2 regions of the Pseudoalteromonas sp. SW0106-04 genome follow, and region 1 is predicted to be linked to the other one. Evidence: riboswitches for the same ligand, from Rfam matches in the RefSeq annotation. Region 1 holds a riboswitch; the other holds the start of a gene.

Evidence for each region. Region 1 has a riboswitch for lysine ahead of lysC (lysine-sensitive aspartokinase 3). Riboswitches for the same ligand answer to the same signal wherever they lie in the genome.
Region 2: linked by a shared signal. The riboswitch ahead of dapA (4-hydroxy-tetrahydrodipicolinate synthase) and the one ahead of lysC (lysine-sensitive aspartokinase 3) in region 1 are both predicted to bind lysine.

What each region holds. Positions count from the first base shown of each region.
Region 1 is NZ_BCAI01000005.1:71,204-86,559, forward strand. Features, by position in the region: gene W04_RS07735 (peptidoglycan DD-metalloendopeptidase family protein) at 1-418, shown strand, start outside; gene W04_RS07740 (hypothetical protein) at 430-774, shown strand; gene W04_RS07745 (hypothetical protein) at 806-1,261, shown strand; gene W04_RS07750 (hypothetical protein) at 1,562-2,035, shown strand; lysine riboswitch at 2,193-2,365, shown strand; gene lysC (lysine-sensitive aspartokinase 3) at 2,446-3,795, shown strand; gene W04_RS07760 (4'-phosphopantetheinyl transferase superfamily protein) at 3,767-4,480, opposite strand; gene W04_RS07765 (sodium-dependent transporter) at 4,571-5,893, shown strand; gene W04_RS07770 (2-hydroxyacid dehydrogenase) at 5,912-6,892, opposite strand; gene W04_RS07775 (glutathione peroxidase) at 6,858-7,370, opposite strand; gene W04_RS07780 (NAD(P)-dependent oxidoreductase) at 7,468-8,352, shown strand; gene sbcB (exodeoxyribonuclease I) at 8,370-9,821, opposite strand; gene W04_RS07790 (cytochrome b/b6 domain-containing protein) at 10,183-10,710, opposite strand; gene W04_RS07795 (PepSY domain-containing protein) at 10,710-10,985, opposite strand; gene W04_RS18965 (HD domain-containing phosphohydrolase) at 11,124-12,347, opposite strand; gene W04_RS07805 (PAS domain-containing methyl-accepting chemotaxis protein) at 12,578-13,891, shown strand; gene W04_RS07810 (EAL domain-containing protein) at 13,909-14,652, opposite strand; gene W04_RS07820 (DUF922 domain-containing protein) at 14,876-15,356, shown strand, end outside.
Region 2 is NZ_BCAI01000003.1:322,536-337,891, forward strand. Features, by position in the region: gene rep (DNA helicase Rep) at 1-72, opposite strand, end outside; gene W04_RS06125 (accessory factor UbiK family protein) at 296-568, shown strand; gene can (carbonate dehydratase) at 600-1,265, opposite strand; gene W04_RS06135 (methyltransferase) at 1,262-2,464, opposite strand; gene W04_RS06140 (ABC transporter substrate-binding protein) at 2,546-3,610, opposite strand; gene ilvA (threonine ammonia-lyase, biosynthetic) at 3,658-5,217, opposite strand; gene ilvD (dihydroxy-acid dehydratase) at 5,217-7,073, opposite strand; gene W04_RS06155 (branched-chain amino acid transaminase) at 7,160-8,083, opposite strand; gene ilvM (acetolactate synthase 2 small subunit) at 8,138-8,380, opposite strand; gene ilvG (acetolactate synthase 2 catalytic subunit) at 8,377-10,038, opposite strand; gene W04_RS06170 (TraB/GumN family protein) at 10,522-11,409, shown strand; gene W04_RS06175 (response regulator) at 11,384-13,081, opposite strand; lysine riboswitch at 13,230-13,421, shown strand; gene dapA (4-hydroxy-tetrahydrodipicolinate synthase) at 13,544-14,431, shown strand; gene W04_RS06185 (2,3,4,5-tetrahydropyridine-2,6-dicarboxylate N-succinyltransferase) at 14,460-15,200, shown strand; gene W04_RS06190 (PLP-dependent decarboxylase) at 15,200-15,356, shown strand, end outside.

The sequences.
Region 1 (15,356 bases):
AAGTAGCGCTGATTGGCATCAAGATACTTTTTGGTATGAACCTTGGGGAAGCTCTGGGGTGCATAAAGGGGTCGATATTTTTGCCAATAAAGGTACTGATGTGGTGGCCGCTTCACATCATTTGGTGATTTATCGTGGACAGTGGCCAAAGGGCGGCAATGTGATTATCGCCCTCGGACCAAAATGGCGATTACACTATTATGCTCATCTAGACAGCTTCAGTGATAGCGATCGTCGTTGGTTTAGTGGCGGTGAGCAAATAGGCAGTGTTGGCACCAGCGGCAATGCCCAAGGTAAAGCTGCTCATTTACACTACTCATTGGTGACTTTAATTCCTTACTTTTGGCTTATTGACAGCGCCCCCCAAGGCGTCAAGAAAGCCTTCTACCTCAACCCTATAACTTATTTCGATAACTAACGGAGCAACGGATGCGATTAGTATTACTGGCTTTGGCGTTTATTCTACTGCTATGTAGTTGCGCAGAACCCGTCCCTGTGCAAAAGCGCGATTATGTCGGGCACTGGCAAAGTCCAAGCATGAGCTTATTGATTCTCGAAGATGGCACAGTGGCCTATAAACGCTATAAAAACGGGGGATCTACCTCAGTGGAAGGGCCGTTGCAATCATTCGAGGGTGACGACTTCAGTGTTGGCATTGGTTTTTTCAGCACCACCTTCATCGTCAACGAGCCACCGAACAACAATGACGGTCAATGGACTATGGTCGTTGACAATGAACGGCTAATAAAACAACCGTCTGCCTACAGCCACTAAATTCAGTTTTCATCAAACAAGGAAGACCCCAGTGAGTCAACTTACCCGCAAAAAGCAATTTGCCACGCGTGCGGTGATCACCCGCGCTTTATACACCGGTGCACTGTTTATCTATGTACTGTTTTTTATTAACTTTATGATGGAGCAGAGCTTTTGGGCGCAAGCGATATCGGTGTTGATATTTAGCTTTATGCTCAGTGCCCAGTATCAATGGAGCATCGAGCCCATACGCTGTAGTGCCATATTTGTTGAGCATGGGGTGCTGAACTTACTTGATACGCCGATAAAGCTCGCTGATGTCAAAGAGGTGATTTACTGCCAGCACCAGCGTTATGAACATATTGTTCGTTTTCGCTATCACAATAAAACTTTTCAAGACTTTGAGCTTTCCTCAAGTGACCTGATAGCTGATTTACAGCTTTATCATTTTTTAGTGGCCCAAGGCTTGGTGGTGCGCATGACTGAGGACAGTAGTCAGTTTTCTTAGATATTGGCGAGTGCTCACTATTAGCTTATTTCATGACGATTTTATTCACAGAAAAGGTAACTTTATTTTGCACACAATATGAGGCGTTTATTTCTTGAAATAAAGTTTTTATAAATTGATTGTTGCGTAATTAAGGAATTACAACGTTGGCATTTTTAATGAAGAAGAGGTGTTTAGGTTTATTTATTGTCGATAAGGTAATAGTGGTTTGGGTGAAAAATAATCAACTCAGTTTTTGTTTATATAAATGATGGTTTTATGTAGCATTTTTGTTTCCAACCTATTGTTAAGGAAATAAAAATGAGACAAAAAATTTTATCAGCTTGTGTGGTGGCCTTGCTCTTTTTCGTGGCCAATGATGTATTTGCATCTAGCTCACAAATAAAAGTAACAGACTACAATACCTTCTATGATACCCAAGTAAACAGTGCAAATTGTGGAGGGTATTGGGACGAGCGATTAGTGAGAGTCTGTGATTATAGAACCGAGTTAGTAGACGTTTCTTACAAACGTTGTCACTACAGGCTTACTGCTCCGGCTCCTAATAGCGATGCGCCAGAGTGGGAAACTCGCGTTGTATTATCAACACAAAGTTGCCCTGCAAACTGGACAATTGCCGGACCTTCTGGCCAGGCTCCCGGTGGCGTGTATATGCATCAACACAACTCCTATTTCACTCAACAAGAAGAGCAAACCGTCGAATATAATTGTCGTATGGAAACGCGAACTGTTTGGGTGCCAGTTGATGGTGAGCATTGCCCCATACAACCTTAATGAGAATCCATAATAGGCAATACACAGGCAGGCTGCGGCCAACCTGTGTATCCAAGCAATCATTAACCGCCAGAACACCATCCAGTGAAGTGTGATATTGACTTCTAGCCGTCTGCTAGGTACATTGCTGATTCACATTTGGTCTCAAGACCGAATGTGTCGCAGAAGAGGTGCGATAGCTAGGTAGTAAACGTGAGGCCGACGACCGCCAATGACCGTTTATGAGGGAGACTATCGCCGAGGAAGTGCATTGTGCGTCGCAATGGCTTTCGGTTCTTGAGGCTGAATCCTCGGAACTGTCACCTGTAGGGGTGGAGGGCTTCTGGCAATGGACATTCTTACCTTTTTAGTCTTGCCAAGTTCTCCTGATTGTATTTGAAAAATAACTCGTTTTTCATCTCGGAGAGATAATGAATCAGGAATATTCTGTCGCCAAGTTTGGCGGCACTTCAGTAGCCGATTATGGCGCTATGAGCCGGTGTGCACAAATCATCGCTGCTAATAATAATGTGCGTGTGGTGGTCGTCAGCGCCAGTGCCGGGGTCACCAATCACCTTGTAGCGTTATGCCAAAGTGCATTAACGCCTCAGCAGCGCCAAGCGCACATTGATGGGGTGATCGCTATCCAGCTTAATATTCTCGAATATGTTAGCCTTGATGCCGATTTAGCCCACGGCTTTGATGTCACCTTGAGCGCCTTTCGCAGCAGTGCTGAGCAAGCACCACAATCGAGCGCTCACAGCGATGAGCTACTGAGTTTTGGCGAGCGTTTCTCTTCTTATTTGTTTACTCAGGTATTACGCGAACATGGCGTGGCGGCAACGCGCTTTGATGTGCGTTCTGTGCTCAAAACAGATAGTCAGTTTGGCAAAGCCCAGCCCAATATTAAAACAACAGCGCAGCAAGCCCATGCCCAATTGCTGCCGTTGCTTAAAGATCAAGTGGTTGTCACTCAGGGCTTTATGGGCAGTGATGACTATGGCGATACCACTACCTTAGGGCGCGGGGGGTCGGATTACAGCGCGGCCCTACTAGCCGAGGCGATTGGCGCGAACAGCGTATATATTTGGACCGATGTGGTCGGTATTTTCAGCACCGACCCCAGAGTCTGTGCCAAAGCCGCACCCATTGCCTACTTAAGCTTTGACGAAGCCGCCGAAATGGCAACCTTTGGCGCTAAAGTCTTACACCCAGCGACTATTTTACCTGCTGCACGCAGTGGCATCAGTGTGTTTGTCGGCTCCAGTCGCGAACCACAAGGAGGCGGGACGTGGATACAAAAAACGCCACAAGGAGATACTTTAGCGGGTGTTCGCGCAGTGACTCAGCGTAAAAACCAAATTCTCTTGACCCTGAAAAGCCCAGAAATGTTACTAGCGAGCGGCTTTTTAGCGCGGGTGTTTACTATTTTGAGTGAGCATAACATTTCCGTTGATTTGGTCACGACTTCGGAGATAAGTGTCGCACTGACGCTCGATAATGCCCCGAATGCCAGCCGGCCGGAGCTGGATCAACAAGCTCTTGAGCGTTTAAGCGAGTTTTGTCATGTGTCAGTTGAGAATAACCTCACATTGGTGGCGTTAATTGGCTCGGAGATTGTGCTGCGCCAGAGCGAGTTGAATTTAATGCAGGTGCTCAGTGAGTTTGATATTCGCCTCATTTGTCACGGCGCATCGAAACATAACCTGTGCTTCTTAGTTGAGCAAAGCCAGTCTGATGCAGTGGTGCAAACTATTCATCAACAGCTGCTGGAAGATTAACAGTAAGCACCGGGCGCTGCGTATCGGTGATAAGACTGATATCAAAGTGCCCGGCAAATAGCTCCTGACAATACACCTGGCCATCAAGGGCGGCGATAAGTTCCAAAATGGGCTGGCCTAACAAGGTGGCAATAGGTTGCTTAGTCGCTTTTGCGTAGGCTTCTTTTAATGTCCAAACTCGGAAAAAGGTCTCAACATCGCTGCCAATATCTCTTGCCTCGGCCTCGGGATAATAGTGCGCTGCGAGCTTCTTAAAGGCGCGAGAGTTGTCTATTTTCTCAATATCCACACCTAATAAGACTGAACCCCGCGTCACTGCTACAGCAATGTGGCCATGAGCGTGGCTGATGACCACCCGTGCATCGAGAGGATGACCATCAATGCTCAATATCAGCTGCGCCTGGTCAACGTCAAATTCACTGCACCAAGCAGCAAGAGGGTAGTCGCGATACTGCGGGTATAGTTGTCGCGCAAGCTGTTTTATGGCCCAGCGTGTGGCGCGATACTCCTGCTGCGCCTGCGTCTTTTTACGCTTTGCTAAGACCGCTTGCTCTGTACGGTGCAAATGTGAGTCATCTAATTCACCGTGCGCTTTAGCACAATAAAGCAACACCACGTCGCTGTGCTTGGCATGTTGCTCGGTATCGGTCGGTAAAGGTGAAAAGCAATAGGCAGGGTTTAGCATCAAGGACATTCCGATAAGCGTGGCTATGACTACTTTGTTACGGGTAATTATGATTTAATAGCGGCAAAACAATAACAGATATCCCTGCGAATGACGAATAAGCGTGACGGTTTCCAAAGCCGTATAGGTTTTGTACTAGCGGCAGCTGGTGCAGCAGTAGGCCTAGGTAATATTTGGGGTTTTCCAACTCAAGCAGCGAATTACGGTGGCGGTGCTTTTTTACTGGTGTATTTCATTGTCATCTTTGCCTTGGCACTACCGGCACTGTTCACTGAGCTGTACTTGGGCTACGCCGCTCAAGCCAACCCGGTACAAGCACTTAAACGTGCTTGGCAACCAAAAGCGGAAAAAATAGGGGCAGGGGCTGGTTATATCGGTTTAGCCGGAGCCATTGTCATGCTGAGCTTTTATTCTATCGTGGCTGGGTGGATGTTGGCCCATGCCTTGGCGCCGCTGTGCGAGATGCTAGGTATGAATGACGCTGCCGCATTTTTAAGTGGCGACTCTCTTGCCCGTAACCTTATTTTCACGCCGTTGATGTTGGTGTTAACTGCAAGCATTATTTTAAAAGGGGTTAAATCAGGGATTGAAGCTTGGTCGCGGCGATTAATGCCGTTGCTTTTGGTGCTGTTAGTTGGCTTGATTTTCTACATCGGCTCGTTACCCGGCGCCGGTGAAGGCTTTAGTAATTACCTGCAACCTGACTTCACTAAGGTGTGGGACCCAGATTTAATCATTGCTGCCATGGGACAAGCGTTTTTCTCATTGTCGCTGGGGGTAGGGTGCATGATGATCTACGGCTCTTACTTAAAGCCTGGGGCTAATATCGGCAAGCTGACCCTGAGTGTGGCCGCCCTTGATACATCGGTGGCGTTTTTGGCCGGCCTGCTTATTGTGCCCGCGATTTTTGTCGCCAGCCACAATGGCGTGGAAGTATTCCAAAACGGCAAACTCATTGGCGAAGGGCAACTGATCTTTGCGGTGCTCCCGCAATTGTTTAATACCATGGGCAGCATGGGGCTGGTGATTGCTTTGGCCTTTTTCGTTCTCATGTCTATTGCTTCGCTGACCTCGACCATTTCTTCGACCGAGATCCCAGTGGCGTTTTTGCTGGAAAATCATGGTATCGGCCGTAAAGCAGCCACTTGGCTGGTTAGCGCCGTAGTGATGTTGGCATCGCTCACCATCGTATTTAACTTCGATTGGCTGTTTGGCTTAGTGATCCAAGTATTTACTCAGTACCAGTTGCCTTTGATGGGATTGTTCTACTTTCTTACCCTCGGCTGGGTGTGGCGTCGTGGTAATCAATTAGCGCAATCTGACAAGATGAGTATTGTGGCGCTGCGCTGGTATATACGCTTAGTATGTCCAGTGCTGATGACCGCCGTGTTTATTAATGTGGCGCTGAAATAGCCAGCGCCACTTTATGTTTTAAGGAGCGCAAACGCGATTGGTTAGCGCTTCACCTTTGGCGTATTGCAGTAAATTATCAAAGGTGGTTTGCACGATTTGCTGCAACGCTTCTTCGGTGAAAAATCCTTGATGCCCAGTGATCAACACATTTTGGAAGGTGAGCAGGCGGGCGAAGACATCATCTTGAAGAATCTCCTCTGAGCGGTCTTTAAAAAACAACTCCGACTCTTGTTCGTACACGTCTAACCCCAAATACCCAAGCTGACCGCTTTTTAGCGCATTGATACAGGCCTTAGTATCGAGTAGCGCGCCGCGCCCGGTGTTAATCAACATAGCGCCGCGTTTCATGTGGCGCAGTGCGTCGCTATTTATAATATGGTGGGTTTGCTCGGTTAAGGGGCAATGCAAGCTGATAATATCGCTTTGCGCTAATAATGTGGCTTTATCAACCAGGGTAAAGTCGCCTTCAGGTTTTGCTGGGTCGACAACCAATACTTTGGCGCCAAAACCGTTCAGTATACGGCACAGCGCCAGCCCTATTTTACCGCACCCGATAAGCCCCACGGTTTTGCCGTGTAAGTTAAAACCCAGCAGGCCGTTGAGGTCGAAGTTATCCTCACGAACACGGTTATAGGCTTTGTGGGTTTTACGCGATAGGGTCAAGATCAGGGCGAGACAATGCTCTGCCACAGCCTCTGGGCTGTAGGCGGGCACCCGTGCAACCTCAATACCTAAGCGTGCGGCGTGGTCTAAATCAACGTTGTTAAAACCTGCACAGCGCAGTAGAACCAGCTTAATACCTAGCTCGTTGAGCTTATCGAGCACCTGCTTATTGGCCACGTCATTTACAAATACGCACACGCTGTCGCACCCTTGCGCCAGCGAGGCAGTTAGCTCATTAAGCTGAGCATCAAAGAAGTGGACCTCAACGTTATCTGGACAATGTTCGCTGAATGCGTGTTGCTCATACCTTTGCGAGCTGAATAGGGCTAATTTCATCAAGTTGACTCTCTATTACCGCACGAAGGGTATCGGGTTTGGTCCGAGGTGCGTAGCGGTTCACCAGTTGGCCCTGAGAGTTTATTAGAAATTTAGTGAAATTCCATTTTATTGCCCGGTTTTGTGCAATGCCCCGAGTGTGTTCTTTTAAATAATTAAACAGCGGGTGGGCGTCAGGACCGTTGACCATTACCTTACTAAACAATGGAAAGCTAACATTAAATGTGCTGGTGCAAAAGGCTTTTATATCCTCATTTGAGCCTTGCTCATGGCGGCCAAATTGATTGCAAGGAAATCCCAATACCACTAAGCCCCGCTGTTGGTAGTCGCTAAAAACACGCTCCAACGCACTATATTGATTACTAAAGTTACAGGTACTGGCGGTGTTTACAATGAGTGCAACGCGTCCTTGTAACTGTTTAAATGAATAGGGCGTGCCATCGATGAGGGTGGCATTGAAATGGTAAATACTATCCATTGTGAGCTCCATAACTCAAAACAAGGCGTTTTTGTACGATGCCTTTGTTATACTTTTTTGCGTTTTCTCGAGGCTATCAGGCAAATAGGTCAAAATTATGTCAAAAATGTGTACCTTTATCGGTTTAGGCGTCATGGGCTACCCCATGGCCGGGCACCTGCAACAAGCAGGGTTTGATGTGTGTGTATACAACCGTACAGCGTCAAAGTCGCAGCAGTGGGTAGAGCAATATGGCGGGCGCAGTGCTGCAACGCCAGAACAAGCGGCCCAAGGCGCAGACTTTGTGTTTGTATGTGTTGGTAATGACGATGATGTGCGCAGCGTGATTTATGGTGAACACGGGGCGCTGGCGGGTATGCACGAGGGAGCTTTGCTGGTTGATCACACCACCACCTCCGCCGAGCTTGCCAGGGAGTTGGGTGACGCTGCGAAAGCCCAAGGTATTGCCTTTATTGATGCGCCGGTCTCTGGTGGCCAGGCGGGCGCCGAAAATGGCGTACTAACCGTGATGTGTGGCGGGAGCGATGCGGCTTTTGCCAAGGTGCAGCCAGTGATGGCAGCCTATAGTCGCTTTAGCCAATTACAAGGTGATATCGGCAGCGGCCAGCTCTGTAAAATGGTAAATCAGATTTGTATTGCCGGTGTGGTACAGGGCCTGGCAGAAGGTTTACATTTTGCGAAAAAAGCCGGGCTCGATGGCGACAAGGTGGTAGAGACCATCGCCAAGGGGGCAGCCGGGTCTTGGCAAATGGAGAATCGCCATCAAACCATGTGGCAAGGAGAATATGAGTTTGGTTTTGCCGTTGATTGGATGCGCAAAGACTTAGGTATTGCTCTTGATGAGGCGCGCAATAACGGGGCTAGCCTAGGTCTTACGGCATTGGTGGATCAATACTACAGTGACGTACAAGCTATGGGCGGTGGCCGTTTTGATACCTCCAGCTTACTGGCGCGGTTGGAAAAGCTGAACCCCAGTAAGTAGCGGTATACGCCCACAAGCTAAAGGCTTTGGGCGTAGTGGTATAGGGCTTTGAGCACCGCCATATTGCGCTCATTGCCTTCATTCTCGTGCACTAGGTTTTCTAGGCTGAGCATGAAGTCTTGCGCGCCGATAGAAGGGCTGTCCTCGCCATTCATCAGCTTGTTTTGACAGTACTTTCGCCACGAGTCAAGCTCGCTGGGGGTCAGCGTTTCCGGCCAATTACGGGCGCGATAACGAAATAGCAAGGTGGTGAATTTATCATCTTCAAAGTCTATGTCTAAACCGGCGAGCTGCATGGGTTCAGTGGCGCGAATAATATCAAACTTGGCCTTATCACTGTTGCTGATAAAACCACTATAAAGTTGATAGTCGGGGTTGCCAGTATCAGCAAACTGGCGCGTGTCGTTAAACACTTCGGCGACCTTATCGCGTAATTCGGGGTGGGCCTTTAGTACCTTTAAGTGGGCTAAACATTGTTCGCGATCGATACCCAAACGCTCGGCGTTCTCTGGCAACAAGGTTTTCGCGGGGGCAAGAATAGGGCATTTATTCACATGCACTAGTTTTAAGCCAATCGGCGCTTGCCCAGGAGGCAGTTCATCATGACGGGTATAGAGATACTCGCGTAACTGCTCGACACTTAAATCCAACAGCGGTTGCGGGTCTTGCGTTAAATTAAAGCACACCACCGCGTTTTTATTACTGGGATGAAAGCTCATTGGCGCAATCCAAGTCGTGCAGCCTTGGCTTGCAGGAATACGCGAAGAGGTATGCACTAGCGGCGTCATGTTATAAACATCCACCAAATCAAGCAGCGCTTTTTTATGGCGCAACGAGAAAAAGAAGTGATACAGCTTGGGCTGCGTGTCTTTAATCAGTTTTGCCAGCGCAATTGTGGCTTTTACATCGCTCAGGGCATCGTGGGCATCGGCGTGCTCAATGCCATTGGCTTTGGTTAGGTCTTCAAGGCGGAAGCTGACGCTGCCATCTTCCTTTTGCGGCCAGTTAATACCTTGCGGGCGTAGGGCATAACAGGCACGTACTAAATCAATAATATCCCAACGGCTATTGCCATTTTGCCATTCACGAGCGTAAGGGTCATAAAAATTACGGTATAAAGTGTAGCGGCTAACCTCATCATCAAAACGAATACTGTTGTAACCGGCCACACAGGTATTCGGGCGGGCGAATTCGTCATGAATTTTAGCGATAAACTCTGCTTCATTAAGGCCATGGCGCAGCGCATGCTGCGGCGTGATCCCTGTGACTAAACAGGCCTCGGGGTGAGGCAGATAATCCGGCGCCGGACGGCAATACTCAATAAGCGGCTCACCGATGATATTCAGATCTAAATCGGTGCGAATACCAGCAAACTGACTGGGACGATCTTTTTGCGGGTTTGCCCCCCAAGTTTCATAATCGTGCCAGTAGATTGTACTCTGGTCATTGTCGTTTCTGAGTTCTGCCATATTATTGCTTTTCCATATAAATCAGTGTTTTGCTGCTTTACTACTTTGCCTGTTGTTATTATGTGTCTTCGTAATCGTCGCGCTGTGTGTATAAATATGTGTATACTTTTCCGCGAAAAAGGTGTCTATTTTTAACGCTGCTTAGCGGCATACGATGATGCAAATTGCTCGGCAAAGAATATGCACTAGGCATACTAACACATTGAGCTGATTTAAGAATAAAGGTAACTATCCAGCTCGCCTGTTTAACTTGCTAAATGAGTGTTTAGGGCCATAACGGGGAATGGGAGCCTAAAGACACTCACTATAAAACGCGTGTAAACAGCTCGTTTATTTAAGCTTTCAACCTATTCGCCAAAGGCTAGTCGCGCTTTTTGCGTTGCCCGGTGATCATGGGTGGTATTAGCGGGATGCGCCCCCACCAGCTAACCACGATAACCGCAATAATATGGATAATGGCGATGGCATACAGGGTATTAGCTGCCAAGGCATGGAAGTCTTGCAGTAGCGAGTTACCGAATAGGGCATCGATTTCCTCAAGCATAAACCCAGTAACGGCAAGTGCAATAAATAGCAGCCAAGTTGCAAATATCATTAGCCAGCCAATAGGGTTATGGCCCGATTCGGTGGGGATCTGGCGCTCTTTGAGGTGAGTGATGTGCGCGCTTATCGCAGCGCGGTTGATAGCGGCTGCGCGAATACGGGCGTAGCCCGAGGGAAAGAGGCCCCAAATTAGTCGCAGTAACACCAGGGTGGCAGCGCTGTAACCTAGCCACTGATGCCACGAGCCACCAGCTTCAATAATGAAGTAATTGGTAATAAAGATGCCAACGAGGGACCAATGGACGATACGTACCACCGGGTCCCATATTTTAATTGTGCTGCTCACTAGTGCGCTTCTTGTTTAACTACCGAGCCGTCGACTGGATTAAAGTAAATTTCTACCTTGTTGTTATCTTTATCGGTGCCATAAATTTCATAGCAGCTGCCATCGGTCACTTTAAACTCATTGATGCTATAGCCCTTGGCTTGCAGTGTTGTTTTAAAGTCGCTTTGATCCAGCCATTGGCTTTGCGGCGCATCAGTACAGACGGTGACATCATTGGCAACGCCACAGCCAGATAGTATTAACATCGCTGCTGTAAGCGAAAGAGCTCGTTTAATATACATAACCCATTTCTCCTTTTTTGCTGTTGTATCACTAAAACAAACCTGGGTCAGATGATCAATGCGCTTGATCAATAAATATGCAAATTGTCTAATGCCGCCTACAAGCCAAAAACACTATCAGCGTTGCCAAGCTTAGTTGGTGGGCTGCGAAAGCTGGTAGCCTTGCTCACGAAATAAGCTCAATGCCGCGTTAACAACCTGGGGGTCATATAATTTACCGGCGTTGGTTTCTATTTCCGTAAGGGCTGCGTCCAGTCCCAGCGCATGGCGGTACGGCCGAGATGTGGCCATTGATTCAATCACATCGGCAACGGCAATAATGCGCGCTTCAAGCAAAATATCCTCGCCTTTCAAGCCTTGCGGGTAGCCGCTGCCATCAATGCGCTCATGGTGCTGATAAGCCACTTGGGCGATAGGCCAAGGAAAAGGAATACTCTTTAAAATTTGATAGCCATGCTCAGCATGCGTTTTAATAATGGCAAACTCGCTGTGGCTTAAGCGCGTGGGTTTGGTCAAATATTCAGAGGGGATGCTGATTTTGCCAATATCATGCACTAAGCCTGCAATGCGTAAACCGTATTGAGTGTCGGCGTTGAGCTGCATTTGTTTAGCAATTTGCACTGCTAAATCACCCACTCTGGACTCGTGGCCAGCCGTGTAGGGGTCGCGCAGTTCAACCATGCTCGAGATAGCTTCAACCGTGCCAAGTACGGTATTTTCCAACCGGCTAGAATAGTGTCTTACCTGATTAAGTGCGCCTTCCTCGGCGCTAATATCGCACAAAATACCAATATAGCGCTGCGGGTGAGAGCCGCTCACTAAGTGCATTTCGTCGTGAATATGAATATAGTGGCCATCTTTGTGCTTGATACGGTAATAGTGGTGTCCGCCACCGGCGCCGATAATACGATGACTTTCTTCTTGAGCACGGAGTTTATCGTCTGGGTGTAGACTTTTCGACCACCAACCTATGGCCATTGCTTGCTCAGCTTGGTATCCCAGCACTTTGGTGACATTGTCACTCACCCACACGGTTTGGCTGCGCTGAGCAGACACCTCAATGGCGTAGGTGACAATAGGCATGTGTTTAAAGTAGTTGGGTAATTTGTACAGGAGCAGTTGCTCATCGCTTTTGGCGGCAGAGACCAAGGTTTGAGCGTTATTGAGCTTCTTCAGTAACAAGTGTAAGGCCACAGACATTAGCAGGACAAAACTCACTCCTTTGCCAATAGAAAGCGCCAACGAGTCCTCAAAGTCTCCCCATACTAATGCCAATAACCAATCGCTGGAAACTATCCAAAGAGTGCTAATAACAGCATAAAGGCCAACTATTTGATTTCGACTTAGCCCTCTCATGTACTGCTCTTAAAAATGTGCGATGAACCCATTTTTATACTCGTCGCATTTTACTGTTCACTATATCTGCATAATAATACAATATTACGACACGCGGTGAGCATCTACCAGTAGGTAAATTGTATGCGCCATATCAAATAATGCTGCGATAAGCTGCTTTATGATCCACCGCACCATGCAAAACGTTCTTAAACGTTCGCTCTTTTATTATTTACTTTGATGGTACCACCATGTTTCTGCGAAAAAGTCACCTCGCTGAGCTGAAAAGCTTGCAAGATGAAGTGCTTACTTACAAGCAAATATTCTCTAGTTTAAGTGAAGAGATGATCCATCTAACCTTGGATTTGCAGGGGGTGATTATCTCTGCCAACACACTTTTTGAAACTGAGACCCAGATTAGCAGCCACGCGTGGCAGGCCAAGGCGTTGCTCGACTTCGTACCAAATTTGGCGCGCAACACAGAGCACTATAAGGCACTTAAAAATGCGCTAACCCAGCGCAAACACTGGGCTGGTGCTTTGGAAATGCAAAACAATGACCAGCACTTATGGTTACGTGTGATATTGCAGCCGATTGTGGATGCCAGTGGGCACTGTACGCACTTTGATCTGTTCGCATCGAACCTAACCCGCACCATTAATACCTCAAGGCACAATGAAAATGTCATCAACGCTATTGAGCGTTCTATGGCCGTGATCCGCTTTAACCCTCAAGGAAATATTATCGACGCTAACGACTTATTTCTAAACACTGTGGGTTATCGCCTTGAAGAAGTCAAAGGCAAGCACCACAGCATGTTTTGTGAGCCCGCACTGGCTAATAGCCATGAGTATCGTGAGTTTTGGCAAAAGCTCAATCGCGGAGATTACATTGCCGATCGTTTTAAGCGTATCGACAAACAGGGACGAGAAATTTACCTCGAAGCCTCTTACAACCCTATTTTCGATAGCCATGGTCAGCTCTATGAAATAGTTAAGTTTGCCACCGATATCACTGCGCAAGTAGAGCGCGAAAGCCAGGTAAATCATGCAGCTCAAATCGCTTACGACACCTCAATTAACACTCAAAGTAGTGCCAGTAGTGGCGCTGCCATTATGGAAGAAACCGCAGCGGTTATGAGCCAATTAGCGGCAAAGATGGATAGTGCGTCTGAGAAAATCAATGCCCTTGAAGCGCAATCGGCGCAAATTAATAAAATTGTTCAAGCCATCAGCGGCATCGCCGAGCAAACCAACTTATTGGCACTTAACGCCGCCATTGAAGCTGCGCGGGCAGGTGAGCTTGGGCGCGGTTTTGCGGTGGTTGCCGATGAGGTCAGAGAGTTGGCCTCGCGAACTTCAAAGTCGACCGAGGAAATCATTGGGGTGGTCAATGATAACGCGCAACTGACCTTGGAAGCGGTGCAAACCATAGGTGAAAATAAAGACACAGCCACCGAGGTTGCTGAGAAAGTCAATGATGCCAGTGCGGTGATTGAGGAAATACGCGAAGCGTCTCAAAAAGTCGTGGATGCGGTATCACAATTTGCTAACCGGCTGTCTTAAGGCAGCCGCTCAAGCGATCAGTGACTCGGTATATGTACCTCTGGGAGCCCTTCAAACTGGGGCTTCGCTAACAAATAACCCTGCATTAGATTAATGCCGGCTGCTCGCAACCAATGATATTCACCCTCTGTTTCAATGCCCTCGGCAAGCACCTGAATACCCAGCTCACGCAGCAAATTCACGCAGTTTCTTATGATGATCTGTCGGGTTTTATCCTGGTCGATATTGCGGATCATCAACATATCTAATTTAACAATGTCGGTTTGAAAGTCAGCTAATAAGTTAAGGCCTGAATAACCGGCGCCAAAATCATCCGTGGCGGTCATAAAACCCAATTTACGATAATACTCAACGATGCGTTTGATATGGTGCGCATCACCTACCTTTTCAGCTTCGGTAAACTCGAACATAATTCGCTCGATAGGAAACTGGTAACGCTCAGCGGCTTCCAGAGTTGTTTTGATACATCGTTCAGGTTCATAGATGGCATTCGGTAAAAAGTTAATGCTCAGCATCGAGGGTATTTGCAGCTTGGCAGCCAAAGCAATGGCTTTAATGCGGCAATGCTGATCAAACATATATTTATTTTCATCGGTGAGCTGGCTTATTACTGCACCGGCGGGTTCATTGTTAACGCCACGCACAAGCGCTTCATACCCAAATACCTCGCCTTGTTGGCAATCAACAATGGGTTGGAACGCCATGGTAAAGTCAAAAGGGAGAGGGGGCGTGTTAATGCAGCGGCGACACTGAGATGCCATCAATGAATTCTCTTATTATTAGCTTCAAACACTAATATTAACACTAGCTGGTATTTGTGGGCTGTACAAGCTAAGTCGATGATTTTTAGAAAGACCTGAGCATAATCTCCACAGTTGGCAGCAAATTTATGATATTTCACACAATTGTTATCTTTTAGTGGTACAAACCCACGTACTTGATAAAATAGCGGCGTTAACAAGCCAACGCCAAAAAGGAACTCTTGTGCGCTATCTCATCTTTTTACTTTTTTCATTTTCGCTTCATGCTCAACTTGTCATTGATGAAACCACACAAAATTATGCCGTCAGTGCCGATGCGCCCGATGGTCTTTTACACGCACTCGATAATGCTTCGCCGGTAAAGCGTGATAACAAGGTTGTGCATGGTTACACCTACTACGATATCCGCTGGCAGTTTTGGTTTGATAGTAAGTCACGCCAATGTGATATCAATAAGGTAACCACTACGTTAGAACTGGAATACACGCTGCCACAACTAACAGATAGTACTGAGAGTGTGAAAAAGGCGTGGTCGCAGTGGTTTTCGTATTTGGCCGAGCATGAGCATGAACATGGTCGTATGATAAAGGCGATGGCACAGCGCATCGACGAGCAACTAGAGGCCATTCCCGAGTTGGGCAGTTGCCGCGTGATTGAACAACAGGCCGCGCTTATCGGCAATGCTCTGAAACAAGAGCTAGCAC
Region 2 (15,356 bases), on a different contig from region 1:
TGCACCAGCGAGGACGAGACAAGGCCCGCTAATGTATTTCACTGCTTCGTTTTGTTGAGGGTTGAGCTTCATAAAACCTAATCTGAGTATCCGTGGGCTACGTATTTTATCTTATTAGCGCAAGTGATACAGCCGCGATATCAGGGCCGTGACAAATAAATAAGTATGCTCTAACGCAAACTGTATTGTGACTTGGGTTAGATACAGCGTATATAAACGCTACTCTAAGGCAAACAAGTTGTTATTTGTGCTTGAGGTTAGTTACACTTAAGTATGTGAGAAAAGGAGCTGTGCAATGATAAACCCTGCAAAAATTGAAGAAATTGCTCGCCAGATTGGCAGTAACATGCCTAAAGGCATGCGCGATATGGCCGAAAACTTTGAAAGTAAGACTAAACAAGTACTGCAAAACAAACTCTCAGAGATGGACTTCGTGAGCCGTGAAGAGTTCGATATTCAAAGCCAAGTGCTAGTAAGAACACGTGAAAAGCTGACGGCGCTAGAGCAAAAAGTGGCGCTTTTAGAAGCGCAAATTCAGGGTAACCAAGAAAACCAAGACGAAGATTAATTCGAGTCTAGACTGGCTGCCCAACTATTCGTTATTGCGCATTAGCTCTCACGCGCAAGGCAACGTTGTGCAGCGCCTCTTTGTAGCTGCTGTGTAGCTCTTGATGACAGCGAACCACGGCATCGAGATCATGTAAACGGCCGTTTTCAAGCCCATACACCCAACCATGCACCGTCAACGGCTGCTCTCTAGCCCATGCATCTTGGACTATGTTGGTACGGCAAACATTACGTACTTGTTCAATCACATTAAGCTCAATTAAGCGAGCCAGACGCTGGGCTTCAGGTGCGCTATTTAACAGTGATAAATGCTGGGCTTTAACGTCATCAACATGGCGTAACCAATTATCAATTAACCCCAGCTTGGCCTCATCGAGTACCGCCTTAACGCCGCCACAGCCATAATGACCCACCACCATAATATGCTGAACTTTCAAAACTTCTACTGCATATTGCATCACCGACAAACAGTTATGATCAGTGTGCACCACAACATTCGCGACGTTGCGATGAACAAATAACTCGCCCGGCATAAGGTCTACTATTTGGTTTGCAGGGACTCGAGAGTCTGAACAACCAATCCACAAATACTTAGGGCTTTGCTGCTGCGATAACTTTTGAAAAAATTCTGGGTCATGGTCCGTAGTTCGTTCAGCCCATTGCCTATTACTTTCAAAAAGGTGACCTAGATTCTTCATTGCATCTCACTGTTTATGCTGGCTTCAATTAAGATATTACGAGGTGTGATTTCAGTTTCGCAAAACTCACTGAGGCCCACCTGATAATTGTGTTGCTGCAAATATAAAGCACGATCTAACACCAGCCAAACTTCTATTGCCCTTCTAAAGAGATGTCTTACCAGTTCGATTCGCTCGGTCATGCGCTTCCTTTGCTCTGCGAGCTTCAAATAGCGTGCAAAATCACACTTTGCTGGCAGGGTTAAACCCTTTTCTCGTGCCGCCCACAAACAAAAATCTGAGAATTCACCGCTGAATATTTGCTTACCGACTGAAGGCACGGGCGTGTACTGTGAGCGTTTAAATTGCTCACGCACCAACTGATCAAACCCGAGTCGCCATAACACCTCTTTTTGCCGCACGCGCCGCACTCGCTGTGGTGCTGTCACAGTTTGTTGCAGCGCAAGTTTTAGATCGCTGCTGGTCAACCGCAATGAGCTTGCCTGTGCAGCTGCGCTCATTGGTTGGTAATAGTCGCCATTGATAAACAAATGATAGCAACAGGGAGAGATTGAAATACGCGGTGTTTGCTGCTGACAGGCCTGACGCAACAAGGCTTGATGCAAGCCACCGCAAGCATGCAGGGCAACAGCGTGATCACACTGCTCAATTAGGGCACTAAAATCATCTGTCACTACATTACCTTGGTGAAAGTGAATCGGTAAGTTTAGCTTATCCGCTAGCTGTTCACCTTGCTCACATAGGTGCTGCTGAATTTCCACACTGTGCACGGGCACCTGATGTTGGTGCGCGAGGAGGCGCCCAAGATGACCTTTACCCGCACACCACTCCAAGATGGTACTGCCTTCCTGCACAGGGGCGAGCCCATCAACAAAGCACTGTAGCTGGGTCAATTTACGGCCTTTAATACCATTACTTAGCCAAAATGGTAGCGCTTTAGGCTGTGCTTGTGTGCTGATAGGCAAATCGGTTAGTTCTGGCAACTGCGAAAGCTGGTCAATATGAGTACTGAAGTAGTCTATTAACTGTGATGGTTGGGCATCAAGCTCAGCCACTTGCTCATCACAGAGATTCTCCAGCACCGTTGTCAGTTCAGGCCAAGGGTAGTGCTCGCATGAAAATGCCACACATTGCCAGTAACCTCGAGTGTCATTAAGCAATTGATCTAGGCGTTGAAAGTGCGATGTTAACGATGGCATGAGAAAGACTAACGGACTGCAATTGTTAGATTATATCAAATCGCTTGGCTCAAGCGCAGAAAACTTTATCTCGCCACTATACTATTTAGATTTTCGCGCTTGCACCACGAGTCGAACATAAGTCGGAACGGCAACTAAGATGATCGCAATAGCTAAAATGAACATCCACGACAAGCGCATACCACTTTGTTGCATTGGCTGATACATAAAACCGCGAAAGTACTCCTGCATAGGTTTATCATCCAGTGCATAAAGCTCTGCAATCAGTCGCCACCGCGCATCAGACATTGCACCTAGCGTACTGCCCGTTCGCATCATCAAAGGTTTGAGTTGGTCTGCTTCAAAAGCCAGCTCTTGTAGGCTTTTATCAACGGCATAATGACGCTTAGTGAGGGCAATACTGTGCTGTAGGTTGAGTAACGCGTAACGCCAACCGCGCATGCTCGCTTGATAAAAACGCGCGACCACTTCAGGCTGAGCATCAAGGAAGGTCTGTGATGTAAACAACACGTCACCGTATACATTGAAGCCATGTTGCTTTGGGCATACGAGACGGTAATCAATACCTTGCTGCGCCAAGGTATAGGGCTCGTTGGTAATGTACACCTGAATGGCATCGAGACGCCCTTCAATCCAAGCAGCCAATGGCGCCTGAGCACCAATATCAACAATCTCTGGCTGTATGCCTTCATTGGCAAGCATAGTGATAAGCTCAGCATTCTCACTGGCGCTAAGCGAGCTGATTTTCTTACTATCGAAATCTTGCGGAGCGAATATTGGTGAGTGTTTCTTTACTAGCCAGCAATAGGGAGAGGATTGCATCAGTGCGGCCATTGCGACTACAGGCTGGCCCTGCAGACGATGCTTAAGCAAACCGGAGTGACTGATACCAAACTGAGCATGATTATCGAGCACCTTGGCCACGCTGTCAGTGTCGTTACCAACAGCCTCGACAATGTCGACCTCTAAGCCCAGATCACGGTAATAACCCAGCTCTTTGGCAACATAATAACCTGCAAATTGAAATTGATGTCGCCATTTTAACTGTAAGGTCACTTTAGTAGGGCTGGCCATTACTGAAAAAAAAGGGCCAAAAAGCAAAAATAAACTCAGTAGGCCCTTTTTCCATTCCATGCGCTGCTTCACTGTACTTCCTTGTGCTAATGCTGTTAATACTATATTAAAGCTTAGGCTTAAATACCAGCTTGTTGGGCAATTTTACCCTCCTCTTCGCAGCCGTTGTGTGCGAGAAACTGCTGATAACATGAATTACCTGTTTCTTCTACAAACCCATATCCAAGGCGTTTCAAGTGCTCATCAAAGGCATTGTAATCTTGTCCGGGCACTTCAAATGCCGCCAACACATTACCCAGCGCAGCACCGTGATTACGATAGTGGAATAAGCTAATATTCCATTTGCTCCCTAAAGTATCGAGAAACCGCGCTAGCGCACCAGGGTATTCAGGAAATTCAAAGCGCAGCACCCGCTCTTGTAGCTGCTGTGTTGGCTTGCCGCCAACCATATAACGCACATGTAATTTGGCAAGCTCGTTGTCGGACATATCAACATAGTGATAGCCCTGATGTTCAAGCTCACCGAGTAGTTCTTCAAGCTCACTAACACCTTGACGCAACCCGATACCGACAAAGATTTGTGCTTCACCCGGGCCGGCATAACGGTAATTAAACTCAGTGATCGCACGCCCGCCTAAACATTGGCAAAAGCGCTTAAAGCTGCCTTTCTCTTCTTTAATAGTCACCGCCAATAACGCCTCGTTCTTCTCACCGAGCGCCGTTCTCTCGGCGATGTGACGAAGACGGTCAAAATTTAAGTTCGCCCCGGAGAGCACCGCCGCTAAATTAGCTCCTTGCTGAGCCTGTGTTGTCGCCCATCTTTTTAGCCCTGCCAAAGACAGCGCGCCGGAGGGCTCCGCTACAGCGCGCGTGCTGACAAAAATATCTTGTACCGCAGCGCAAATTTCATCACCACTGACGGTCACGACTTCGTCGCAAAACTGCTGCGCCAGACGAAAGGTTTCGCTGCCGATGGTCTTCACCGCAACGCCATCGGCAAAACTGCCCACCCGCTCAAGCTCTACAGGTTTTCCAGCGGCCATAGCCGCTTGCAAACAGGCGCTTTCCTCGGCCTCCACAGCAATGATGCGGATATCTGGGCGCAGCGATTTGATATACACCGCCATACCGGCTAACAACCCGCCGCCGCCAACCGGGACAAACACCGCATCCAACTGCGGAAGCTGCTGCATTAGCTCGCGCGCAATCGTGCCTTGGCCAATGATCACATCGGGATCATCGAATGGCGGCACAAACACCGCCTGCAGTTGCTCGGCCAGTTTTAAGGCATGGGCTTTTGCAGCATCAAAGTGATGGCCGTGTAAAATCACCTCACCGCCGAAGCCACGTACTGCATTGACCTTGATCTGCGGCGTGGTAAGGGGCATCACGATAATGGCTTGATGCCCTAACTCGGTGGCACTTAACGCCACTCCTTGCGCGTGATTACCAGCTGAGGCGGTGATCACCTTGCTGCCTTTTTCCAGTTGCCTTAGCTTGTTGTAAGCGCCCCGCAACTTAAAGGAGTAAACGGGTTGTTGGTCCTCACGCTTAAGCCACACCTTGCACCCTAGCTTTTGCTCTAACGCAGTCAGTTCACTGACCTCTGTGAACTTAACCAAAGGCTCCATATTGGCTTGGATAATAGCGCGAAAATAGTCAAGCTCGGAGGCGGCCATCAGCTTAACTCCTCAAGCTTTTCAAGGTCGCGAACAGCGCCTTTGTCCGCACTGGTTGCCAACAGCGCATACGCCTTGAGCGCGGCTGTTACAGGACGATTACGGTTGAGCGGCTTATATGCATCTTTGCCACGTTGCTGCTGTTTTTGCGCCCGCGCCTCAAGCTGCTGCTGCGATAAACTCAGATTGATACCTCGGTTGGGGATATCGAGTACCACTTCATCCCCATCTTCAACTAAAGCAATCGCACCGCCACTGGCAGCCTCAGGAGAAACATGGCCCACAGAAAAGCCCGATGTACCACCGGAAAAGCGGCCATCGGTAATAAGCGCACAGTCCTTGTCTAAAGCCATGGATTTTAGATAACTAGTCGGGTACAGCATTTCCTGCATGCCTGGGCCGCCCTTGGGACCCTCGTAGCGGATCACCACCACATCGCCTTTTTGTACTTGGCCGCCTAAAATGCCCTCGACTGCATCGTCTTGTGATTCAAACACCCTAGCTGTGCCTTTAAACACTAACATGTCATCACTGACCCCCGCGCTTTTCACAATACAGCCGTTGGGAGCTAAGTTGCCATAAAGCACCGCCAGCCCACCATCTTGGCGAAAGGCATGTTCGACACTGCGAATACAACCCTGCTCGCGGTCCAAGTCCATCTCTTGCCAACGGTAATCCTGACTCATGGCTTTGGTAGTGCGGATACCAGCAGGACCAGCACGGTAAAATGTGCGCGCCGCCGTGTTCTCTTCTTTGCTGGCATCATAGCGAGCGATCACCTCGCCAAGATTGGCACCCCCGACGTGGCCAACGGATAAATCCAGCTTATCCGCTTTCGCCAATTCGTTGAGAATGGCCATAATCCCGCCAGCGCGATGCACATCCTCAATATGGTATTGCTGCGTCGCAGGAGCGACTTTACATAAAAATGGGGTGCTGCGTGAAAGCCTATCAATATCATTCATATCAAAATCCACCCCTGCCTCTTGGGCGGCGGCTAATAAATGCAGCACCGTATTGGATGAACCGCCCATGGCGATATCCAACGTCATTGAGTTCATAAAGGCAGCCTGATTGGCGATATTACGCGGCAGCACCGAGTCGTCTTCTTGGCCATAGTAACGCTGACATAAATCAACGATGCGTTGACCGGCTTCAACATAAAGCTGCATCCGATCCTTATGCGTTGCTAACGTGGTGCCATTTCCTGGAAGAGCCAAGCCTAGGGCTTCCAATAAACAATTCATCGAGTTAGCGGTAAACATACCCGAGCACGAGCCGCAGGTTGGACACGCAGAGCGCTCTACTTGTTCTGAGTCTTCATCGCTGACACTAGGGTCGGCGCCTTTGACCATGGCATCAACCAAATCTAATTTAATGTCGATATCCGCAAGGCGAGTTTTGCCCGCTTCCATCGGCCCGCCAGAGACGAAGATCACCGGAATATTTAATCGCAATGCGGCTAACATCATCCCTGGGGTGATTTTGTCACAGTTAGAGATACATACCATGGCATCGGCACAGTGAGCATTAACCATATACTCCACCGAATCGGCAATGAGGTCTCGTGACGGCAGAGAATACAGCATGCCGCCGTGACCCATGGCGATACCGTCATCAATGGCGATGGTATTAAATTCACGTGGCACCCCACCGGCATCACGAATGGTATGTGCCATTAGCTCGCTGAGCTGGTTCAAATGCACGTGCCCTGGCACGAACTGAGTGTATGAATTAACCACCGCGATAATCGGTTTTTTAAAATCGCTGTCGTTCATGCCGGTCGCTCGCCAAAGCGCCCGAGCCCCTGCTCTTTTGCGTCCTTCGGTGGTTGTTGCGCTACGCAGTTTTGCCATGTTTACCTCTATATATTTGCAAGCACAGCCGTGGCTGCCTTGACTTACCTCATTCCCAAAATAGTGGTGCTAGTGGCACCTCGTCGTTAGTCGTTTACGTACTCTAGCCAGCCGCGCGGGTCTTCACTGCGCCCTTTGACCAAATCAAAATAGGCGGTTTGCAGCTCTTCGGTGATAGCGCCACGCTGACCTTCGCCAACCTGAATTTGGTCGACACTGCGCACCGGAACGACCTCGGCGGCCGTACCGGTCATAAAGAATTCGTCGGCAAGGTACAATGCCTCACGGGCTATTGACTCTTCACGGACTTCATAGCCGCGCTCTTTGGCAAGCGTCATAATGGTGTCGCGGGTCAGGCCAGGTAAAATACAGGCGGTGGTAGGTGGCGTGTATAGCACACCATTTTTAATCACAAAGAGGTTTTCGCCTGCTCCTTCACTCAAACACCCATTGGTGTCTAAGGCAATGCCTTCAACATAGCCGTTACGCTTGGCTTCACCTGATATAAGCTGCGAAGACAAATAGTTGCCGCCCGCTTTTGCCGCCGTGGGCATAGTATTAGGCGCTAGGCGGTTCCATGAAGAGATACATACATCAACGCCTTGAGCGAGACTGTCCTCACCGAGATAGGCGCCCCATTCCATGGCCGCTACGGTGACATCGGCTAGGTGTGATTTGGGGTTTAACCCCAAACCAACGTGACCTAAAAAGGCAAACGGGCGCAGATAAGCATCGCTAAAGCCATTTTGTTTCACCGCTTCTTTACACGCCTGATTTAACTCTTCCAGTGAAAACGGGATTTCCATGCGGTAGATTTTTGCCGAATCAAAGAGCCGCTTCATATGGTCAGTTAAACGAAAAATAGCCGGCCCATTAGCGGTGTCATAGGCACGGATCCCCTCAAATACCGAGCTACCATAATGTAAGGCATGGCTTAATACGTGCGTGGTGGCTTGCTGATAAGGGATCATCTCGCCGTTGTGCCAGATTAATTCGGATGTTTGTGTCATGTGTTAATACCTTCTTATAAATCCGTGTTGCTGTGCGCCTTGCTGGTCGCAGCGCTAAATCGCTTGTTGTTGTAGTTGTTGCAAAGTCACGCTTTGCACATCTACCAGCTTATTCAGTTGTTGCGTTAAAAGATAGATGGGTTTGTCGCTGTCGACAGTCATATTGATAGCATAATGCTCTTCACTGCTGGCTAATTCCAACGCCGTTAGCTTGAAACCACGGTGGCGAGCAACTCGTAAAAAGCGTTCAACGGCGACGGTTTGATTGGCAAGATGTAAAGTTAAGCGATGTTTCATGGTTGCCCCTGTTGGTTTGTTTGCGTCAGCATTTGATCGTTCGCGGCACCTGGCGGTACCAATGGCCAGACGTTATCGGCATCGTCAATGCACACATGCAGCAAATACGGGCCGTCACTGCTGTGCAACTCGCTAAGCGCAGCCTGTACTTGATCCTGAGAAGTGATGCAGCGCCCTGCGATGCCAAAAACGCGCGCTAAAGCGACAAAATCTGGATTGTCAGAAAGGGTCGTTTCACTGTAGCGTTCAGCGAAAAATAGCTGCTGCCATTGGCGCACCATACCCAACCTTTGGTTATCAATAACCACGATTTTGATATCTAAATTATTACGGCGGATGGTGGCCAGCTCTTGAATATTCATCATGATGGAGCCATCACCAGAAACCACCACCACGGTATCTTCGGGGCGGGCGATTTTCGCGCCAATGGCAGCAGGTAAACCAAACCCCATGGTCCCAGCACCGCCGCTACTTAAGTGGTTGCTCGGGTGGCTAAATTGCATGTGCTGCGCGACCCACATTTGGTGCTGACCAACGTCACAACATACCACTGCATCGGCACTTAGCTGCTGCGACAGTTGATTAAGTAAAGCTGGTGCATACACGGTTTCACCGGGGTAGTCGTAGCGCCACGCATGCTCTTGGTTTAGCTCCTCAACATAGTTACACCATTGCGGCTCGCTGACAAAACACTGCAATTGCGGCAGTGATATTTTTAAATCCGCCACCAGCGATGCATCTGTAGGCTTTCGCTTGCCAACTTCAGCAGCATCGATATCAAGGTGCACAACTTTCGCGTTCGCCGCGAACTTAGTCAGGTTGCCGGTCACGCGATCGTCAAAACGGGCACCAATACACAAAAGCAGGTCACATTCTTGTACCGCCAAGTTAGCGGCCTTAGTGCCATGCATGCCTAACATGCCCAAATTAAGTGGATAATCCGGTGTGACGCTACCTAACGCCTTAAGTGTTTGCACCGCTGGCATATTGGTCTTGTATAGAAACTGCATGAGTTGTTGCTGGGCTCCAGCACTTTGAACCCCACCACCGATATAGGCCACTGGCCGCTGAGCCTCGCTGAGCAACTGATTAGCCAATTGTACTTGTTGCTGGCAAGGTTGCGACGTCGGCTCTGATTCGGCTAGCCAAGGCTGGTAATGCGCCTCATTCATTTGAATATCTTTTGGAATATCAACAAGCACAGGGCCTGGACGACCACTTTGAGCTAAGTGGATGGCTTGTTGCAGGGTATGCGCTAAATCTTCACTGCGCTCAACCATAAAGCTGTGTTTAGTGCATGAAAGAGACATTCCCAAGACGTCAACTTCTTGGAATGCATCCGAGCCGATTGCCGCTGTGGGCACCTGCCCGGTGATGGCTAATAACGGCACGGAGTCCATCATGGCATCGGCAAGGGCGGTGATCAGGTTTGTGGCTCCCGGGCCACTAGTGGCCATACACACACCCAGTTTGCCACTACTGCGTGCATAACCCACAGCGGCGAAGCCAGCTCCTTGCTCATGGCGAGTTAAGTAATGAGTGACTGGAGATTCATAAAGGGCATCGTAAATGGGCATGATGGCCCCACCAGGGTAACCAAATACCTCGTTTATGCCCTCTTTGGCTAATATGTCGATCACTAATTCTGCGCCAGTCATTTTTCCTCATTCCTCAATGTGTTAGCCCATAAACGAAGAAGCCCCCCGAACTTTTCAGTGCGGGGGGCTTCTTTGCGAAATTTCTTTTTTAACGCACTACAAAGCCCCCGTGGTAATAATAATCACCACGACGTTAATCACTAGGACTAGGCTAAGTTGCGTATTCAACATGTACTTTTCGCTTCGCTTTTTTAAGTTTGTTACCGCATTTCTGCGCTCTTTTTCTATTAGTACCTTGGCAGCCCTTCTAAGTCAACCATAAAAACAATGCGAAACAACTAAAAATTGCGACGTTAATCACATAAAAAAACCTTAATAGCCAATTAAGTGAAAAATAATTCCAACTTTTTCATTGCGACATTAAAACGTATTTAACATAGCGTGCTGTAACAGCTGAATATTTTTAGTAAAAATGGTCAGCCAATAGGCTAAATTACCGAACTCAGTTACACTGGCTAAAAACAACTACCTCTGGATACCATTATGAAAAAAACCTTCTGGCCACTGCTGTACATTTGTTTTGCATTTTTCACTCAGCTCTGCCTCGCAAACACCACTCCGGCACTGTGGCAAGTGGAGAAAAATGGCGTTACTTCCTATTTGTTTGGCACTGTGCATGTTGGTGATGAAGCAATGAAAGGCCTCCCCTCTTATGTTGAGCAAGCAATTAGCCGCAGTGATAAAGTGGTCGTTGAAGTAGATATTAGCGCGCTCTCACCTATGCAAATTCAACAACGCTCCATGCCGCTAATGATGCTGCGTAACGGCCGCACGCTAGAAACTGAACTGAGCAGTAAAAACTATCAACGCCTCAGTGACTATTTTGCACAAAAGAGTATTAATATTGCCATGTTCTCAGGCTTGAAGCCTTGGGCCGTTTTACTCACTATGGTGCAAATCGAGTATCAAAATGCAGGCTATTCAGAGCAAAACGGAATCGACAAGCAAGTGTTAGCTAAGGCAAACGCAATAGGTAAGCCGATAATGGAGCTCGAGTCGCTAGAGCAGCAACTAGAAATGTTCAGCGCCTTAGATAATTACGCTGATGAAATGGTCAACGATACTTTTCGCCAACTCAAAGACCTCGACCACTATTTTGCTCGATTGATCAGCGCGTGGAAGCAAGGAGATACTGACATACTGAGGCAGTACTACCACGATGCTTTTGATGACTCTGAATTCGGTCAACTTAACGAGCATATTTTACTTATTGAGCGTAATCAAAACTGGGTCGCACAACTTAACCAGCCAATGCAGCAGCAGTCACTGTTTATCGCCGTAGGTGCGCTCCATTTACCGGAAAAAAATGGGCTCGTTAACCTACTGCGCGAACAAGGATTCACGGTTACGAAAAGGCAGCCCTCTCAATAACGTGTTTTTTCAATAACGCGCTCAACTGCTGAGTATTGACCGGCTTGTTAAGTACGGCATTGGCGCCGACAGTGATACTCTGCGCGATGCGATGCTCGTCTTGACTGGCAGTCACCAAAAAAATAGGCACGCTGAGCGCTAAGCGCTCACGAATCTCAATAATGGTACTTATGCCGTCTTTGTTTGGCATATTTAAATCCATTAATACACATTGATAGTGATGTTCTAGTAATTTATTGAGTGCTTGCTCACCATCATCAACAATGGTGGTGTTAAAGCCTATTTGCTGAGCTTGTTTAGCAAGCACTAACTGATTTATTGGGTTATCTTCAACAATCAGAATATCGCCATGCTGGCTGCTTGGCTCTAACCGGGCTTTGTCGATAGTAAGTACGGGCCAAGTTAGCTTGGCCTCAGTGCCTGTTGTGGTACTACGAATCGTAAGGCTTCCACCCACCTCTTGAGTTAACGCATACACGAGGCTGAGACCTAATTTCGCGCCTTGAAAGTGCTGTACCTGCTCGGTGTTGTAATACACAGCATTCTGCTGAGCAGCCTCAATATCAGCAGTAGTAATGCCATCGCCGTTATCTTTAACGACAACACTCAGCAGCCCAGCTGGTTCATGGTATTCAAATTGCACATGCACCGCAGCGCGCGTATGTATAAAGGCGTTGCTCAATAGCTGATTAACTGCTTGGATTAAATGCAGATGATCAGTTTGTGCTTGAACAGGTAGGCTATCTTCACCCTCGACACTCAATCGCTGCAGGGTTTCAGACTTAAGCTGCCAAGGCGCCAATATTGCACTCACCGTTTGCTTTAATGACTGCTCGGTCACTAAAGTAGTAAACGCTCCCGATTTAAGCTTCTGTAATTCCAACATTTCTTGCACTAGCGCCTGCAAATGTCGGGCGCAGCCCAATGCCGTTTGCTGTTCTTCGCGACCAGCCGCAGTATGAGAGTCCAATAGGCCAATAATCCCCGTGATTGGCGTCATTAGCTCATGACTCATATTAGCTAAAAAGTCAGATTTTACCCGATGCGCATGCGCGGCTTGACGCCGTTGGTAACGAAGCCGATAAAGAATAGCTGACACTCGACGTGTCAAAGGATTAAAGATGAGCCACCACTCACATAAAATAGTAGCAATGGCTGCCAGCGTTAAAAGGGGAATAACAAGCTGTAAATGTTCTATTTTTTGCTTAGATTTTGACTCTAATACGGTGACAACAGCATCTAAGTCCTGCAATAACGACAGTAGTTTTTGACCCTGAAAAGCACTTAAAGGTGCATCGCTGCGACTCGCTAACTGCACATACTGGCGCACCCGACCATCCAAGCCCTGCTGGTGATAAAGCGCCTGCACCTGAGGGCTTTGCTGCACCAACTGTGAGCCTAATAAAAACTCATGGTTATTGTAAAAGCGCATAGTGGCACGAGCGAGTTGCTGCTGCTCAAATCTTACAGCACGGTCATTGACGGCCAATTTATGCAATGCAATCTTCTGCGAAAGCATCCGCTGCATACCCGCAATGTTTATTACTTTTGCGTCATTTCGCTGCATATTGATGCTTTTCATCACATACACTGTAGAGCTAAGTATGACAACAACAAGCACACTGGCTGCCCAGAAATAACGTTTTTGTAAGTGTTTGGTAAGACGTTGCATAAGAGGGGCCTTTGCAATAACCCCTTAATACTGACACAAAATCAGCCTTTGTAAAATTTGTTCTCGCTTTAGCGTTGACAGCGTTAAGCATAAAGTGATTGAATAAAAAGGCACCCTTATTGAGTCGGCCGCATGTGCTGTGGTCGCAAGGGCTAGAAGAGGAGCGTCATTCAGGTAGTTATGGGAAGGAGAGCAAACTCCAAAGCACCATAACGAGGGGGATGTACGCCGAGAGACCAGTAAAGTTTGCTACTTACTGTCTCGGGCGCATGGGTTGAATCCCAGCGACTGTCACCATTAGCGCTTAGCGCTATGTTTTTGGTGGAGAGCTTCTGGTCTTAGTAACGCTGGGCCCATTTGGCTCTGTGTTTTAAGCCCATTCGCTCTTCGAATTTAACCAGTTCGATGCGAGGCGGGCAACCCCTTCCTAATTCAATCGAACTCGCACTAAGTTCGTGAGAGATGACTACAACTCATTCTTTAGCAGATACCATTGTCTGGACAGCATTGATCACTCCGATGCATGCTGACGGCAGTATTGATTTTAACACCTTAACCCTACTTGTGCGCGAGCAAGAGCAAGCGGGAAACGGCATTCTTATTCTTGGCTCTACTGGTGAAGCTCTGGCTCTCAGTATAGATGAGCAACAAGCCGTAGTTCATCACGTTACAGCGCTCACCTTGCGTGTGCCAATGATGGTTGGCGTGGGCGGTTTTAACCTTAGCCAGCAACTACAATGGCTTAGTTTTTGTAACCAACACCCCATAGACGCCTACCTTCTGGGAGCGCCCCTATATGCTAAACCGGGTATTCAAGGGCAGCTACATTGGTACTCGGCACTACTGGATGCCAGCAAAAAGCCGTGCATGTTGTACAACGTGCCCGGACGCGCTGCAGTTAGTATTCCCCCTACGGTCTTAGCACAGCTACAACAGCACCCACTGTGCTGGGCACTTAAAGAAGCCAGCGGTGATATTGCACAATTTGAGGCTTACCGCGAAGCCGCGCCTGAGTTAGCAATTTTCAGTGGCGACGACGCGCTGATCCCTTATTTTGCTCAGGCCGGTGCAGCGGGCCTTGTATCTGTGGCCGCCAACGTCTGGCCACAGCAGACACAGCACCTGGTACAAAAATGCCTTCAAGGACAAAGCGTCAATGCCTTTGTCACCTGGCGCAGTGCAATTGATGCGCTGTTCAGTGCAGCCAATCCAGTGCCCGTTAAGTGCCTTTTGCATGCTCTTGAACGCCTCAACAGCCCGGTGTTACGACCACCATTAAGCCACCTTGAGCTTAATGACACACAACCACTTCTTAATGCTCATGAACGCATTGTTGCGTGGGCACATTGATAAAATTAGTTAACAAGGTACCTCAGTTATGAGTTGGTTAGACTTACTAAATGACCTCGAAAGCGGCCACGTACGCGCCGCAACACAAGACGAACACGGCCAATGGCACGCCAATGTGGACGTAAAAAAAGGCATTCTCGAAGCCTTCAAAAATGGTAGTAACACCGAGTTTGCGGGCGGCTTTGTTGATAAGCATAATCTAGCTCCTCGCGGTTTTAGCGCCCAAGATAATGTTCGTATGGTGCCTGGCGGTAGTGCTGTGCGTCGAGGCGCTTACGTTGCCCCTGGCACCATTATCATGCCACCTGCATATATCAATATTGGTGCCTTCATCGACAGTGGAACTATGGTCGACAGTCATGCCTTGGTGGGATCATGTGCGCAAGTGGGCAAAAACGTTCACCTTAGCGCCGCTGTGCAACTAGGTGGCGTGCTCGAGCCAATTGGCGCTAACCCTGTGGTGATTGAAGATGATGCCTTTATCGGCGCGGGCTGTGTCATTGTCGAAGGGGTGGTGGTTCGCCAAGGTGCGGTACTCGCCCCTGGTGTACGTTTAAGCGCCACTATCCCAGTATATGACTGCGTTAACGAGCGACAACTCGATAAGGGCGAAGCGATTCCGGCCAACGCCATTGTTATACCTGGCTCGCGCCCAAGCTCTAGCACTTGGGGACGCGAACAAGGGCTCAGTATGAGCTGTGCGCTTATCGTAAAGTATCGCGATCAGCACAGCGATGCATCGCTGGAGTTAGAAGAGGTATTACGCTAATGCCTGTCTCTGGCGCATTGTTAAACGCTTTTGATACCCTCACTCAGGAGCGCCACGAGCCTTGTTTTGTCTACGATCTTGACAGCCTACGTAAGCACCTTGATGAGCTGATGGCGCAAGATGTGGTGAAGTTATGGTATGCGGTAAAAGCGAATC